Regions from separate parts of the Rhizobium sp. 3T7 genome, predicted to be linked through region 2. Evidence: predicted binding sites of a transcription regulator. Region 2 holds the regulator's gene; each other region holds the start of a gene.
The links. Region 2 encodes LexA, which represses DNA repair genes until DNA is damaged. Its sites were predicted from a motif close to TGTTCNNNNTGTGTTCNG; they were not measured.
Positions count from the first base shown of each region.

Region 1: the regulator LexA is predicted to act here: its motif matches at 2,560-2,577, upstream of K9B32_RS11865 (ImuA family protein).
Region 3: the regulator LexA is predicted to act here: its motif matches at 1,806-1,823, upstream of dnaE (DNA polymerase III subunit alpha).

Region 1 is NZ_JAIQXS010000006.1:232,300-236,713, forward strand. It holds gene K9B32_RS11840 (VOC family protein) at 1-391, opposite strand, end outside; gene K9B32_RS11845 (hypothetical protein) at 506-748, opposite strand; gene K9B32_RS11850 (HpcH/HpaI aldolase/citrate lyase family protein) at 862-1,770, shown strand; gene K9B32_RS11855 (DUF1737 domain-containing protein) at 1,784-1,990, shown strand; gene K9B32_RS11860 (metallopeptidase family protein) at 1,999-2,436, opposite strand; gene K9B32_RS11865 (ImuA family protein) at 2,598-3,551, shown strand; gene K9B32_RS11870 (Y-family DNA polymerase) at 3,562-4,414, shown strand, end outside.
Region 2 is NZ_JAIQXS010000016.1:53,424-57,837, forward strand. It holds gene gltA (citrate synthase) at 1-915, opposite strand, end outside; gene K9B32_RS20550 (hypothetical protein) at 1,415-1,678, shown strand; gene lexA (transcriptional repressor LexA) at 1,769-2,485, opposite strand; gene K9B32_RS20560 (VOC family protein) at 2,685-3,569, shown strand; gene kdsA (3-deoxy-8-phosphooctulonate synthase) at 3,566-4,411, shown strand.
Region 3 is NZ_JAIQXS010000005.1:147,302-151,715, reverse strand. It holds gene dnaE (DNA polymerase III subunit alpha) at 1-1,585, opposite strand, end outside; gene K9B32_RS09870 (hypothetical protein) at 1,889-2,473, shown strand; gene K9B32_RS09865 (DUF5680 domain-containing protein) at 2,544-3,008, shown strand; gene K9B32_RS09860 (ABC transporter ATP-binding protein) at 3,009-3,692, opposite strand; gene K9B32_RS09855 (lipoprotein-releasing ABC transporter permease subunit) at 3,707-4,414, opposite strand, start outside.

The DNA of each region.
Region 1 (4,414 bases), on a different contig from region 2:
CCCCGAACGGGTCGCGAAGCTGGCCATATCGATCACCCCAGAACATCAGTTGGACGGGCAAGATCACCTCCGCGCCAGCGGCAACGGCACGATCCCACCAGAAATCAATATCATCGATAACAAGCTGAAGGGTGAATCCCTGATGCTTCTCGAAGGGATGGCCATGCTCGGGATAGGCATCGCATAGCATCAACGAACTTCCGTTGATGTAGAGGTGGACATGCATCGTCCGCCCGTTTTCGTCCGGAGGAACGACAAACGCCTCCTCGGCGCCAAAAGCACGCTTGTAGAATTCCGCGGCCTTCAACGCACCATCGACCGTGATATATGGCAGCAAGCCATTCTTGACCGGTGGCATCTTCGCCACGCCGGTTTCCGTTGCGGTATCCATACTGTCCTCCATCGTTTGATTTGGTTCGGGCAGAAGCCCTGGCCTTTCAAAGACGCGGGAAGATCAGTCGAGCCGACAGCGATGCCGAAATTTTTCTGGAAAAACATCCACCGGTCAGAGATCGATGATCGTGCCGCGGCCGTCATTCCAGATGCGCATATTCTCGCCGGCATGAGGCCTGGTCTTGGCGGAGGCGCGGACCGGGGCAGGTTTCATCTTCAACGAGAGCGCGCGGCCAACCATAAGCACCGTCAGAATACCGCCGACTGCGAGCGTCACGGAAAAGGTGACGAGCGCCAGCGCAACGAAGGCGGTGATGCCTGCGAGCAAGAGGAAGACGGAACGAATGCTTTGCATGAGTTTTAGACCTTTCTTCGGAAAGGAATGTGGTCCTTCTTTTCCTTCTCTGCAAGGTGAGCATGGCTTTTTGTTGTCTTGCCACCTGTCACAAAGCTTGGCACACATTTGTGATGACCCGCAATTCTCCGACTCGTTCCTTGAATCTTCGCCGTTCGGTGCTGAGCGTTCCGGCCATTAATGCACGCGCCCTGGAAAAGACCCATGCGCTGGATTGCGATGCCGTCATCTTCGATCTTGAGGACTCGGTGGCACCGGAACGAAAGGCGGAAGCCCGCGAGAATCTGAAGGCTTTTTTTTCCGGGGCTCCCCTTGTGAATAAGGAGCGGATCATCCGCATCAATGCACTTGGTTCCACCTTCGGCAATGCGGACATGGAGCTGGTCTTGGCATTGGAGCCGGATGCCGTACTTCTGCCGAAAGTGGACGAGCCTCAGGATGTGATGTCCGTCAGCGACCGGCTCGCCGATGCCGACGCGCCGGAAAGCCTGCGCATCTGGGCGATGATCGAAACGCCCCGCGGCATTCTGAACGCGGCGGCGATCGCCGAGGCCGGGCGCACACCGGGCTCAAGGCTTGATTGTTTCGTCGTCGGCCTCAACGACCTGCGCAAGGAGACCGGTGTCCTGCCGCAGCCGGGTCGCACCTATCTCGTGCCCTGGCTGATGCAGGTGATCCTGGCCGTGCGTGCCTATGGCCTTGATGCGATCGACAGCGTCTTCAACGATTTCAAGGATGCCGATGCCTTCGATGCCGAATGCGCGCATGCCCGCGCCATGGGCTTCGACGGCAAGATGCTGATCCACCCGGCCCAGATCGAAGCTGCCAACCGGCATTTCGGCCTGGACGAAGCGGCAATTGCCGAGGCGGAGGCGATCATCGCCGCCTTTGCCGACCCTGCTGCCGAAGGCCTGAATATCATCAATGCCAATGGTCGGATGATCGAGCGGCTGCATCTTGTCCAGGCGGAAAGTCTGGTTCATAAAGCCCGCCTGATTGCAGAACGCCAAACGGCGAAGTGAAAGACGACTTTAGATGAAGCTATATCGCCTTCTGACCGGCCAGGATGATGCCGCTTTCTGTCACCGCGTGACCACCGCCCTCAACAAGGGCTGGTCGTTGAACGGCTCGCCGTCGCTGACCTTCAACACCCAGACCGGCCAAGTGATGTGTGCTCAGGCGATCGTCAAGGAAGTCGAAGGCAAGGACTACCATCCGGACATGAAACTGTCCGAACAGTAAGCGCGAGCTTAGCGTTCGGCCGCCTCTTCGGCGCTCGCCTCGATCCGCTCCATGTCGTCGTCGCTGAGACCGAAATGGTGGCCGATCTCGTGGATGAGGACGTGAGTGATGATATCACCCAGCGTCTCGTCGTTCTCGGCCCAGTAGTCGAGAATCGGCCGCCGGTAGAGGCGGATGCGGTTCGGCAATTCGCCGGTTTCCATCGTGAAGCGCTCCGAGATTCCTCGGCCTTCAAAGAGGCCGAGAAGGTCGAATGGCGTTTCCAGCGCCATGTCCTCGAACACGTCGTCGTCAGGGAAGTCCTCGATCTCGATCGTCAGATTGGTTGTCAGTGAGCGGAATTCTTCCGGCAGGTGGCTATATGCCTCCATCGCCAACGACTCGAAAGTGCTGATCGTCGGCGCATGGCGATCCCGCCAATTCTCGCTCTGGTCTATGCGGGCCATGAATATTCCTTCCTTTGCGGCCCATATAGAACCTTTACGCACGATTTTCGAGAGCGGAATCAAAGGCAGGAATAAATTCACATCAAATGCCTGTTGACTCTTTCGCCCACCTCTGGAATCCATAAGAACATAACAGGAACATTTGAAAGTTGGAGAACGTCATGGCACAGCCGGCCGTGACGCGCGAGCGGCTTTTTGCACTCCGCGAAACCATTGCAAAGCTCGAAGGAAAGCCCGCGCCGGCCTTGGCTGCAGCGGAAAGCCAGGCCTTGGGTGAGAATGGCGGCCCCGCCGCTGGAAAAAACGAAGATGTATTGCGTCTTCCCCTCGGAATACCCGCGCTCGACGAGGCGATCGATGGCGGCTTGCCGCTCGACGGGATTACCGAGATTCGCTCCGATCTCTTGCGGGAAGCCGGTGCTGGCAGCGGCTTTGTGCTGGCACTTGCTGCCATGCTGCAACGTCAGGCCGAAGAGAGCCACAATGTGCCGCTACCGATCCTGTGGATCGCCGATACGGTGTGCACGATGGAGGCGGGAGAGCCCTACGCCGTGGGGCTGCGGGATTTCGGCCTGAAGCCGGACCAGTTCTTCTATGCCAGTCCGCGCAAGCTTGAGGATGCCCTCTGGCTTGCGGAAGCGGCAGTCGAAAGCGGCGTCTTTCCTGCGACGATCCTGGAGGTCCGGGGCAACCCGAAGCCCTTTGGCCTGACGGAGAGCCGTCGTTTGAGCTTGCGGGCAAAGGCATCCAAACGCCCGCTTTTCCTGCTGCGGCAGGCTGGAGAGGAAGAAGCCAGTAGCGCTTATTTCCGCTTCCTTGCAACACCCGCGCCGGCACAAGCGCGCGCCTTGCCGGATGGTACGATGCTGGGCGGCAGCATCGGCAACCCGGTTTTTCATCTCACCCTGGAGAAGAGCCGCAATCCGGCTCCCCTCTCCTTTCTACTGGAGTGGAACCCTCATGACCGCCGTTTTTTCGCCGTCTCCCAATCAGCCGACCCTCGCCTTCCAGACGAACGCGCAGCGCATTCTGGCGCTCCACTTTCCGCATCTCTCGACGGACCGGATCGCAAGAAAGAAATGGGGGCTCTCCTGGCGTTCGCACGGACGTCCTGACGCACCACCGATCGTCTGCTCCAGTCGCCTCAACAATACCATGCGGCTGACGGCGCTGGATGAGGCTGCAGAAGCTCTCAATCTCAGAAAGCATATGGGCGTCGCCGAAGCCCGCGCCATCCATCCCAAGCTCGATGTGATCGAGGACGACCTAGTTGCCAACCGACGCTTCCTGGAAGCGATCGCCGATTGGTGCGATCGCTATACTCCGCTTGTCGCTCTCGATGGCGTGGATGGCCTGTTTCTCGACATCACGGGCTGTGCTCATCTGTTCGGCGGCGAGACGGCACTTCTCAAGGATATTCTCGCAAGGCTTTTCCAGATGGGCCTTGATGCACGCGGTGCCGTCTCTTCATCACCGGGATTGTCCTGGGCGGTCAGCCGTTTCGGCCAAGGCGGGATCATCGAACACGGGAAGGCCGAGCAGGTTCTGGCGCCTTTGCCGATCGCGGCTTTGCGCCTTGAAGAAGAAACCGTAGGCGCCCTGAATAAAATGGGGCTCAAATATGTGGGCGACCTACTAGACGCACCACGCGCCCCACTTGCCCGCCGCTTCGGAGGAGCCTTGCTTTTGAGGCTCGATCAGGCGCTTGGGACAGATCAAGAGCCGGTATCTCCACGGCTGCCAGTTGCGAGCCTCTCGGTCGAACGTCGTCTGATCGAACCGATCGGCGCGGAAGACGATATCCTCGCGCTCACCGGTCAGATTGCCGTCTCCCTGAAGCTCTCGCTGGAAGCCCGTGGCGTCGGGGGCCGCATCTTCGAACTGGTCTTGTTTCGCGTCGACGGTAAGGTGTTCCGCATTTCGGCAGGGACCGCGCAGCCCCTGAGGGAACCCAAGCGCATCGCCGCTCTCTTTGCCG
Region 2 (4,414 bases):
ACCGAAGCCCATCAGACGGAACGGATCGTTCTTGTCCTTGGCGCGGGCAATGTATTCCGGAATACGGTCAACGGTGCCGATCTCGGTGAGCATGTTCAGCGCAGCTTCATTGGCGCCGCCGTGAGCCGGGCCCCAGAGGCATGCAATGCCGGCCGCGATGCAGGCAAACGGGTTTGCGCCCGACGAGCCGGCGAGGCGGACGGTCGAGGTCGAAGCGTTCTGCTCATGATCGGCATGCAGGATGAAGATGCGGTCCATGGCGCGGGCCAGCACCGGATTGACCACATATTCCTCGCAGGGAACTGCGAAGCACATGCGCAGGAAGTTCGAGGCGTAGTCGAGATCGTTCTTCGGGTAAACGAAGGGCTGGCCGATGTGATACTTGTAGGCCATGGCAGCGAGCGTCGGCATCTTGGCGATCATCCGCAGGCTTGCGACCATGCGCTGATGCGGATCCGTGATGTCGGTGGAATCATGGTAGAAGGCCGACAGCGCGCCGACGCAGCCGCACATGACGGCCATCGGATGCGCGTCGCGGCGGAAGCCAGTGAAGAACCGGCTCATCTGCTCATGCACCATCGTGTGATGCGTGACGCGATAGTCGAAATCCTTCTTCTGGGCAGCGGTCGGCAGTTCTCCGTAGAGAAGCAGGTAGCAGACCTCGAGGAAGTCGCCGTGCTCGGCAAGTTGCTCGATCGGATAACCGCGATGAAGCAATACGCCGGCATCACCATCGATATACGTGATTTTCGATTCACAGGATGCGGTCGAGGTGAAACCAGGATCGTACGTGAAGGAAGCCGTATTCTTGTACAGGGCGCCGATATCGATGACATCAGGGCCAATCGTGCCGCTCTTGACGGCGAGATCGACTGATTTATCACCGATTTTCAGTGTTGCGCTTTGTTCCGTCATTCTGATCCTCCAAACTGGCGGTTGGCGCCATAAAAGCGCCATAGGGTTAAGCGTCGTCGACGATAGCTATATGATCGCGCGCCGAATGCCAAGTTACCGTGGTGCCATTTTGTGCATTGCAGTATCAACTTTTGGGCACTGCTGCGATGAACCCTGCGCATAGCAGAAGCTAATGATAATCCTTGGCTTTTCTGACTTCCGATTTTCCTTCAGATTTCAATCGATTATTGTTGCTTCAAGCCTCGCGAGCTTGCATTGTGGTTGCAAGGGCCGCTACTTTTGGGCGCAGATGCATGCCGGGGTTGAAGCCATTTGAGGTGAGAGACCCGGCGCCGATGCGCCTGCTCGTGCGGCAGAGCGTTATTTTCTCCGGGCTCAATCTGCTCCCAAGCCTCCGCGCCTTCCGCACGCAATCACTCGTTTCCTGGCCAGCGCGGCGTACGACCGACTCTCGGCTGCTCATCGTGGTTTCGACGGGTTGTGGCAACGGAGATGGAACATGGGCGGTTCTTCCTGTTCTCTCCGGTCTTCCTCGGGACTGGCGCGGTTCTCTGCCTGGTGCACCGCCACGCATGATAGCGGCTACGTCCTGACAATCGTCGAAAACCCTGTGTACTTCGGCGCTGCGTGCGACACCGCCGATATTGTCGCAACGCCTGCTCGCCTGACGGAATGCCGGTCGGGCGCACTGCTATTCACCGGCGAAACCTTGCGCCGCTCGGGCACCGCTGAGATACGGATAGATGTGGAGCACCCATCGTGACGGCCGCGTATACCACGCTTGATCACCCCTGGATGCGGCATCAGGCATACAACTGGCGAAGCGGTACGTTTGACGACGAGCTGCCCGCCGTTAGTGATAACGGCGAATGAGGCCGACCAGCTTGCCCTGAACCTTGACGCGGTCGGGTCCGAAAATGCGCGTTTCATAAGCCGGGTTCGCGGCCTCAAGCGCAATGGAGGCGCCCTTGCGGCGGAAACGTTTGAGGGTCGCTTCCTCGTCATCGACGAGTGCGACGACGATGTCGCCGGCATTTGCCGTGCTGGCGTTGCGGATGATCACCGTGTCGCCGTCGAAGATGCCGGCTTCGATCATCGAGTCGCCCTTCACCTCAAGCGCATAGTGCTCGCCCGGGCCAAGCATGTCGGCCGGAACTGTAATGTCGTGGGTATTGTTCTGGATTGCAGAAATCGGCACGCCGGCAGCTATCCGCCCCATCACCGGTACGGAAGCCGAGCTGTCGTTGTCGGCATGCGCAGCCGGCTTCGGAGGCGCAACCGGCTGCGGTTTGCCGAGGCTGCCTTCGATAACGCTCGGCGAAAAGCCGCGGCGGGGCTGCAGGCTCGGATTGTAAGCCTCCGGCAGCTTGATGACCTCCAATGCGCGGGCCCGATTAGGCAGTCGGCGAATGAAGCCCCGTTCTTCGAGCGCGGTAATCAGCCGGTGGATGCCTGACTTGGACGCGAGATCCAAGGCGTCCTTCATTTCGTCGAAAGACGGAGGGACACCGGATTCCTTCATTCGCTCGTGAATGAAGAGAAGAAGCTCCTGTTGCTTGCGCGTCAGCATCGAAGTTGAACCCCAGAGTCGTGAAACAAAGCCAGAACAGACACTATATGTTCCATATGTGTTCCGCAAGTACCTAAATGTTCATAAAACTTGCCTGCAACTTGCTCCGTTTTTGCGTCGCATTTGAGTGAAAGCGTAGAAGGGGGTTGCATTGTTGCCTTGCCCGGCGCACATCTTCGCAAATTCCGGAGAGTTTGCCATGAGCGAAGCACATCCGCTGGACCACATCGTGCTGCCGGTCTCCAATATCGGACTTGCGCGCGAGCGCTTGGGAAAGCTGGGATTCACCGTCGCGCCCGATGCCCGGCATCCTTTTGGAACCGAGAACGCCTGCATATTCTTCGCCGACGAAACATACCTGGAACCCTTGGGCGTCGCCAGCGCGGAGCTGCACGAGGCGTCGGCGAAGAAAGGCAATGTCTTCACTGCGCGTGACCGGGCTTTCCGATTTCGATGCGGGGATGATGGGTTCTCCGCGGTGGTCTTTGCGACCGCCGATGCTGATCGCGACCACGCCCGGTTCCTTGCCGAAAAGATCAATGGCGGCGAGATGCTGCAGTTCGAGCGGCCGATGAAGATGCCTGACGGCTCTCAGGTCACCGCTGCGTTCAAGCTCGCGTTCGCGGTCGATCTGCGGGCTCCGGATTTTTTCTTTTTTACGTGCCAACGCGTCAATCCGCTGCCGGCTGACCGTAGAGCGCTGCAAAAGCACGCAAATGGCGTGGGTGGGATCGCAGAGATTGTTCTTGGCGCGCCGGACCCAAAAGCATTTGCGCCATTTGTGCGTGCTGCGGCGCACGGCCTCCCGGTGACCAACGAGGCCTTTGGCGCGAGTGTGACAACTCCGAACGCCAGAGTGAGCGTTCTCTCCCCAGATGGATTGGATGCCTACTTCGATATTCCGGCACCTTCAAACGATCGCGGCCTGCGTGGCGTCGCCATTGTCTTCAAGGTCAGTGATCTCGCCGTGACAGAAGCGCATTTGGCTGCTAACGGGATGACTTACACGCGCAAGAACAATCGAATTCTGGTGAAGGCGGCGCCCGGTCAGGGCGCGCTCTTCGCCTTCGAGGAGAAACGATGAGCCAGACAAATTCCGAAGTCGTGATCGGCGAAGGCGCCGGCCGCGTCACCTTTTCGAATGCCGGCAAGCTGTCCCTGATTGCCGGGCCTTGCCAGATGGAGAGCCGCGACCATGCCTTCATGGTCGCCGGTGTATTGAAGGAACTCTGCGACAAACTTGGTCTCGGCCTCGTCTACAAGTCCTCGTTCGACAAGGCAAACCGCACCTCGCTGTCGGCGCAGCGCGGCGTAGGTCTTGAAAAGGCGCTGGAGGTCTTTTCGGACCTCAAGAAGGAATACGGCTTTCCGGTTCTGACCGACATCCACACCGAGGAGCAGTGCGCCGAGGTGGCGACGGTCGTCGACGTCCTGCAGATCCCGGCCTTCCTGAGCCGTCAAACCGATCTGTTAGTGGCAGCCGCGAAGACCGGCCGAGCCATTAACGTCAAGAAGGGACAGTTCCTGGCGCCTTGGGACATGAAGAACGTTCTCAACAAGCTGAACGCGACCGGAAACCCGAATATTCTGCTTTGCGAACGCGGCGCCTCGTTCGGCTACAACACACTGGTTTCCGACATGCGTTCGCTGCCAATCATGGCGGCGATGGGTGCTCCAGTCGTTTTCGATGCGACGCATTCGGTGCAGCAGCCGGGCGGGCAGGGCGGTTCGAGCGGCGGCCAGCGCGAATTCGTGGAGACGCTGGCACGGGCAGCCGTTGCGGTTGGCGTCGCCGGTGTCTTCGTAGAAACGCACGAAGATCCTGACAATGCGCCATCCGACGGGCCGAACATGGTGTATCTGAAGGATATGCCGCGGCTGCTCGAAAAGCTGCTGGCCTTCGACGGGATTGCAAAGGCCGCCTGAAAC
Region 3 (4,414 bases), on a different contig from region 2:
TCTGGGCGATATCAAGCAGGCGCGCGACGACCGGCTCCTTGCCGGCCTCCTCCTGCAGTTTCGGCTCTTCCTCAATCGCCTTCGACAGTGGCGTCGGATTGGCTGGGTTGTTGGGAACCAGCTTACAGATCTTGTCGACCTGACCGTAGGGCATTTCCAGCACACGGCCGACGTCGCGCAGTGCTGCGCGTGCCTGCAGCGAACCGAAGGTGATGATTTGCGCCACCTGCTCGCGGCCGTATTTGCGCTGCACGTAGCGGATCACCTCTTCGCGGCGATCCTGGCAGAAGTCGATATCGAAGTCGGGCATCGAAACGCGTTCCGGATTGAGGAAGCGTTCGAAGAGCAGCGAGAAACGCAAAGGATCGACGTCGGTAATCGTCAGCGCGTAGGCAACCAGAGAGCCCGCACCCGAGCCACGACCCGGGCCGACGGGAATGTCATGCTGCTTTGCCCATTTGATGAAGTCCGAAACGATGAGGAAGTAGCCCGGAAACTTCATGCGTTCGATAACGCTGAGCTCGAATTCCAGGCGCTCACGGTAGTCCTTCTCCTCGTAGCCGGGCGACATGCCGAGCGTAGCGAGGCGATTGTCCAGCCCCTCCTCTGCCTGCCGGCGCAATTCGAGCGCCTCTTCGCGTTCCGCTTCCTCGGGATCGGCCGTGGCGCCCGTGAAGCGCGGCAGGATCGGCTTGCGCGTCTTGAGTATGAACGAGCAGCGGCGCGCGATCTCGATGGTGTTTTCCAACGCTTCCGGCAGATCCGCAAACAACTTCGCCATCTCGGCGCGGCTCTTTAGGTAGTGATCGGGCGTCAGGCGGAACCGCGTATCGTCCGAAACGATGGCGTTGTGGGCCACCGCCATCAGGGCGTCGTGGGCATCATAGTCGTCGCGCGTCGGGAAAAATGCTTCGTTGGTGGCGACCAGCGGCAAATCATGCTCATAGGCAAGACCGATCACCTTCTGCTCATGGCGTTTGTCATAGGTGCCATGACGTTGCAGTTCGACATACAGTCGGTCGCCGAAATGCCGCTTCAGCAGCAGAAGGCGTGCTTCCGCCTGAGCTGTATGGCCGTCCTTCAGCGCCATATCGATCGGCCCCGTCAAGGCACCGGTCAGAGCAATTAGGCCGTCGGTTCCGATCTCATCGAGCCAAGAAGCACGAATGTGGATCAACTGACCGCCCTCGCCGCCGAGATAGGCCCGACTGACGAGATCCACCAGCCGCTCGTAGCCGGCCTCGGTCGCAGCCAACAGTACCAAAGACGGGAGCTTGACGAGCGCCTGCTGGCCGCCACGCCGTTCCGTCTCCAGGCCGTCTTCCATGTCGATCGAGACCTGGCAGCCAATGACCGGCTGCAGACCTTCATCCATCGCTTTCTGAGAAAACTCGAGGGCGACGAATAGGTTGTTGGTGTCGGTGATCGCGATCGCCGGTTGGCTATCGCCCGACGCCTTGTAGAGGATCTTCTTTAGCGGCAGCGCGCCTTCAAGCAGCGAATAGGCCGAGTGGACCCGAAGGTGAACGAAGCCGGGCGTACCGCCGATGAAACCGCTTACCGCGTCTTTCTCCGCACCCGCCATGACATGCCTTCCGATCACCTGAATCAATCACGGCTATTCTCAGCATTGAAGGGTCGATGTCCAGAGAAGGGAAGCGTTCAGACCGCATGGCAGCCATGCGGTCCCCGGAATTCTTACATTGCCATGCAGATCAGCGAGAAGCTGGCAACGAACATTGCGATGGAGGTGAATGCTGCGATATCACGGATCATGTCAGTCATTTGGCTCTCCTGTTCTCTTATGTTTTTATTTTGTTCTGCTATTGTTCTCTTGTCAACAGGATTCTTTTCGCCTCTGCTGGCGGTGTGGCGACGGGAGAAAAGCATGTTTAAGTTTGTATTAATTGCTGGATTGGCTTTATCGGCGGCGTTTACTGCCAATGCCGAGCAGAATGATGCCGCGCGCATCGTCGATGCTGCGACCGGTGATTGGGATGGCGACGGGGGAATGGATCTTGCACTGCTAGTCGCGCCTGCAGACAGCGCCAGCGACGGTCAGATCGGCATATACATCTATCTTCGCGACAGCGACCACGAGCTCTTGCGACTTTCGCTGAGTGCGCCAAACAAGATTTGGGGCAGCACCAGTGCCGAGGGCGTCTTCGGACAGGAACCCTCGTTGAAGGCTATCGGCAAATCCTCGATCGCCATTCATTCGCAGAACAGCGCCATTGGCCGCGACCGCTGGGACCAGACGCTGACGGTCGCCTATCGCAACAAACAGTTTGTCGTCGCCGGCTACACCTACAATCACTACGACACGCTCGACCCCAATGCCGGCGGTTCCTGCGACTACAACGCCTTGACCGGCAAGCTGCAGAAGAATGGCAAGGATGTCAAAGCCGAACCGCGCACCCTACCGATCGCCCAATGGAATGACGACACAGGACAAGCAATCTGCGAGCAATAGGCTTTGTTCCTATTTTGTTCTTTACAATTGGCGCCGTTATTGAGAGGCTGCCGAGCGGGAGGGCAAAGATATGGATATCGCCGAATTGAACCGCTTTATCGTCGAGGCCAAGGCCAATACCTATGTCGGCGGTGGAATTCCATCGTCTGCCTGCCGGAGGGGATCGCATGACATCGGCTATCAGCGCGGCCCGTGGCGCTATCTCGACAGCTACTTCGGCGGAACGGATTTCGCGGGGCAGGAAGTGGTGTGGCTGGACAGCGAACCGATCTGGGCGATGAACTATTTCGGCCGCATCGTTGAGCATTCGCTGATCGACGGAGAACGAGCGGGGACCGTCATCAAGGCTGCGCTGTCGAAAATGTATGGCGAATACCGACGCTTTCTCGGCGGCATGGAATTCGAGCATGCCTTCGGTTTCTATGCCGATCAAAGCACCGGCGACTGCAGCCATTTCAGCGGCCGCGAAGTAATCGTCGTGAACGAGCGCCGGGCTTACGAACTCGATTATCAGGGTGGGCTCATCCACCCCTAGCTAGAAATCCACCACCTTGCCCTCGACGATCGTCACACGACGATCCATACGGGCGGCGAGTTCGTGGTTGTGGGTCGCAATCAGCGCTGCCAATCCCGATTGGCGCACCAACGCTTCCAAGGCATCGAAAACATAGCGCGCGGTTTCCGGATCAAGATTTCCCGTCGGTTCGTCCGCCAGCAGCAGACTCGGCGCATTGGCGACGGCGCGGGCAATCGCGACGCGCTGTTGCTCGCCACCGGAAAGCTCCCCGGGGCGATGGGTACCGCGATGGCCGATCCGCATGTAGTCGAGCAGCTGGCCGGCCCGCTCCTTCGCTTCCTTGCGCGGCAGGCCAGCGATCATCTGCGGCATCATGATGTTCTCGATCGCGGAGAATTCCGGCAGTAGATGATGGAACTGGTAGACGAAGCCGATTTCGTTGCGGCGGATCATGGTGCGCTTGTCGTCCGGCAAGCCGTCGCAGGCATGGCCATTAATCGTCACCTCGCCGCCATCGGGATGCTCAAGCAGGCCGGCAACATGCAGCAGTGTCGATTTTCCCGTGCCTGACGGTGCGACGAGGGCGACGATTTCGCCGCCGTTCAACGTAAAATCCGCACCTTTGAGGATCGAGAGCAGCGTCTCGCCCTGGCCGTAGTGGCGCTCGACACCGGAAAGCTTGAGAACGGTATTCCGTTTCATGAACAGGGCATTCCTTATTCGTAGCGCAGGGCCTGCACGGGATCGAGCTTGGAGGCTCGCCATGCCGGGAAGATGGTGGCGAGGAAGGACAGTGTCAGCGCCATAATCACAACGGAGAGCGTCTCTCTGAGGCTCATTTCTGCCGGCAGTTGGCTGAGGAAATAGAGCTGCGGATCAAACAGCACCGTGCCGGAAACCCAGGAGAAGAACTCGCGGATTTTCTCGATATTCATACAGACAATGACGCCGAGCAGAACGCCGGCCAATGTGCCGACGACACCGATTGCCGCGCCTGTCATGAAGAAGATGCGCATGATCGCGCCGGAGCTTGCGCCCATCGTGCGCAGGATGGCGATATCGCTGCCCTTGTCCTTCACCAGCATGATGAGGCCGGAAATGATATTCAGCGCAGCAACGAGTACGATGAGCGTCAGGATCATGAACATGACATTGCGCTCGACCTGCAGGGCCGAAAAGAAGGTCTGGTTGCGTTGGCGCCAGTCGGTGATCGCAATCTGGCGGCCGGCCGCGGCTTCCACCTTCGGGCGCATATTGTCGATGTCGTCGGGATTGTCGACGAAGAGTTCAATGGATTGAACCAGCCCCTCGGCATTGAAATAGAGCTGTGCTTCCTCGAGCGGCATGTAGATGATCGTGGCGTCGTATTCCGACATGCCGATCTCGAAAATGCCCGAGACCTTATAGGATTTGACCCGCGGGTT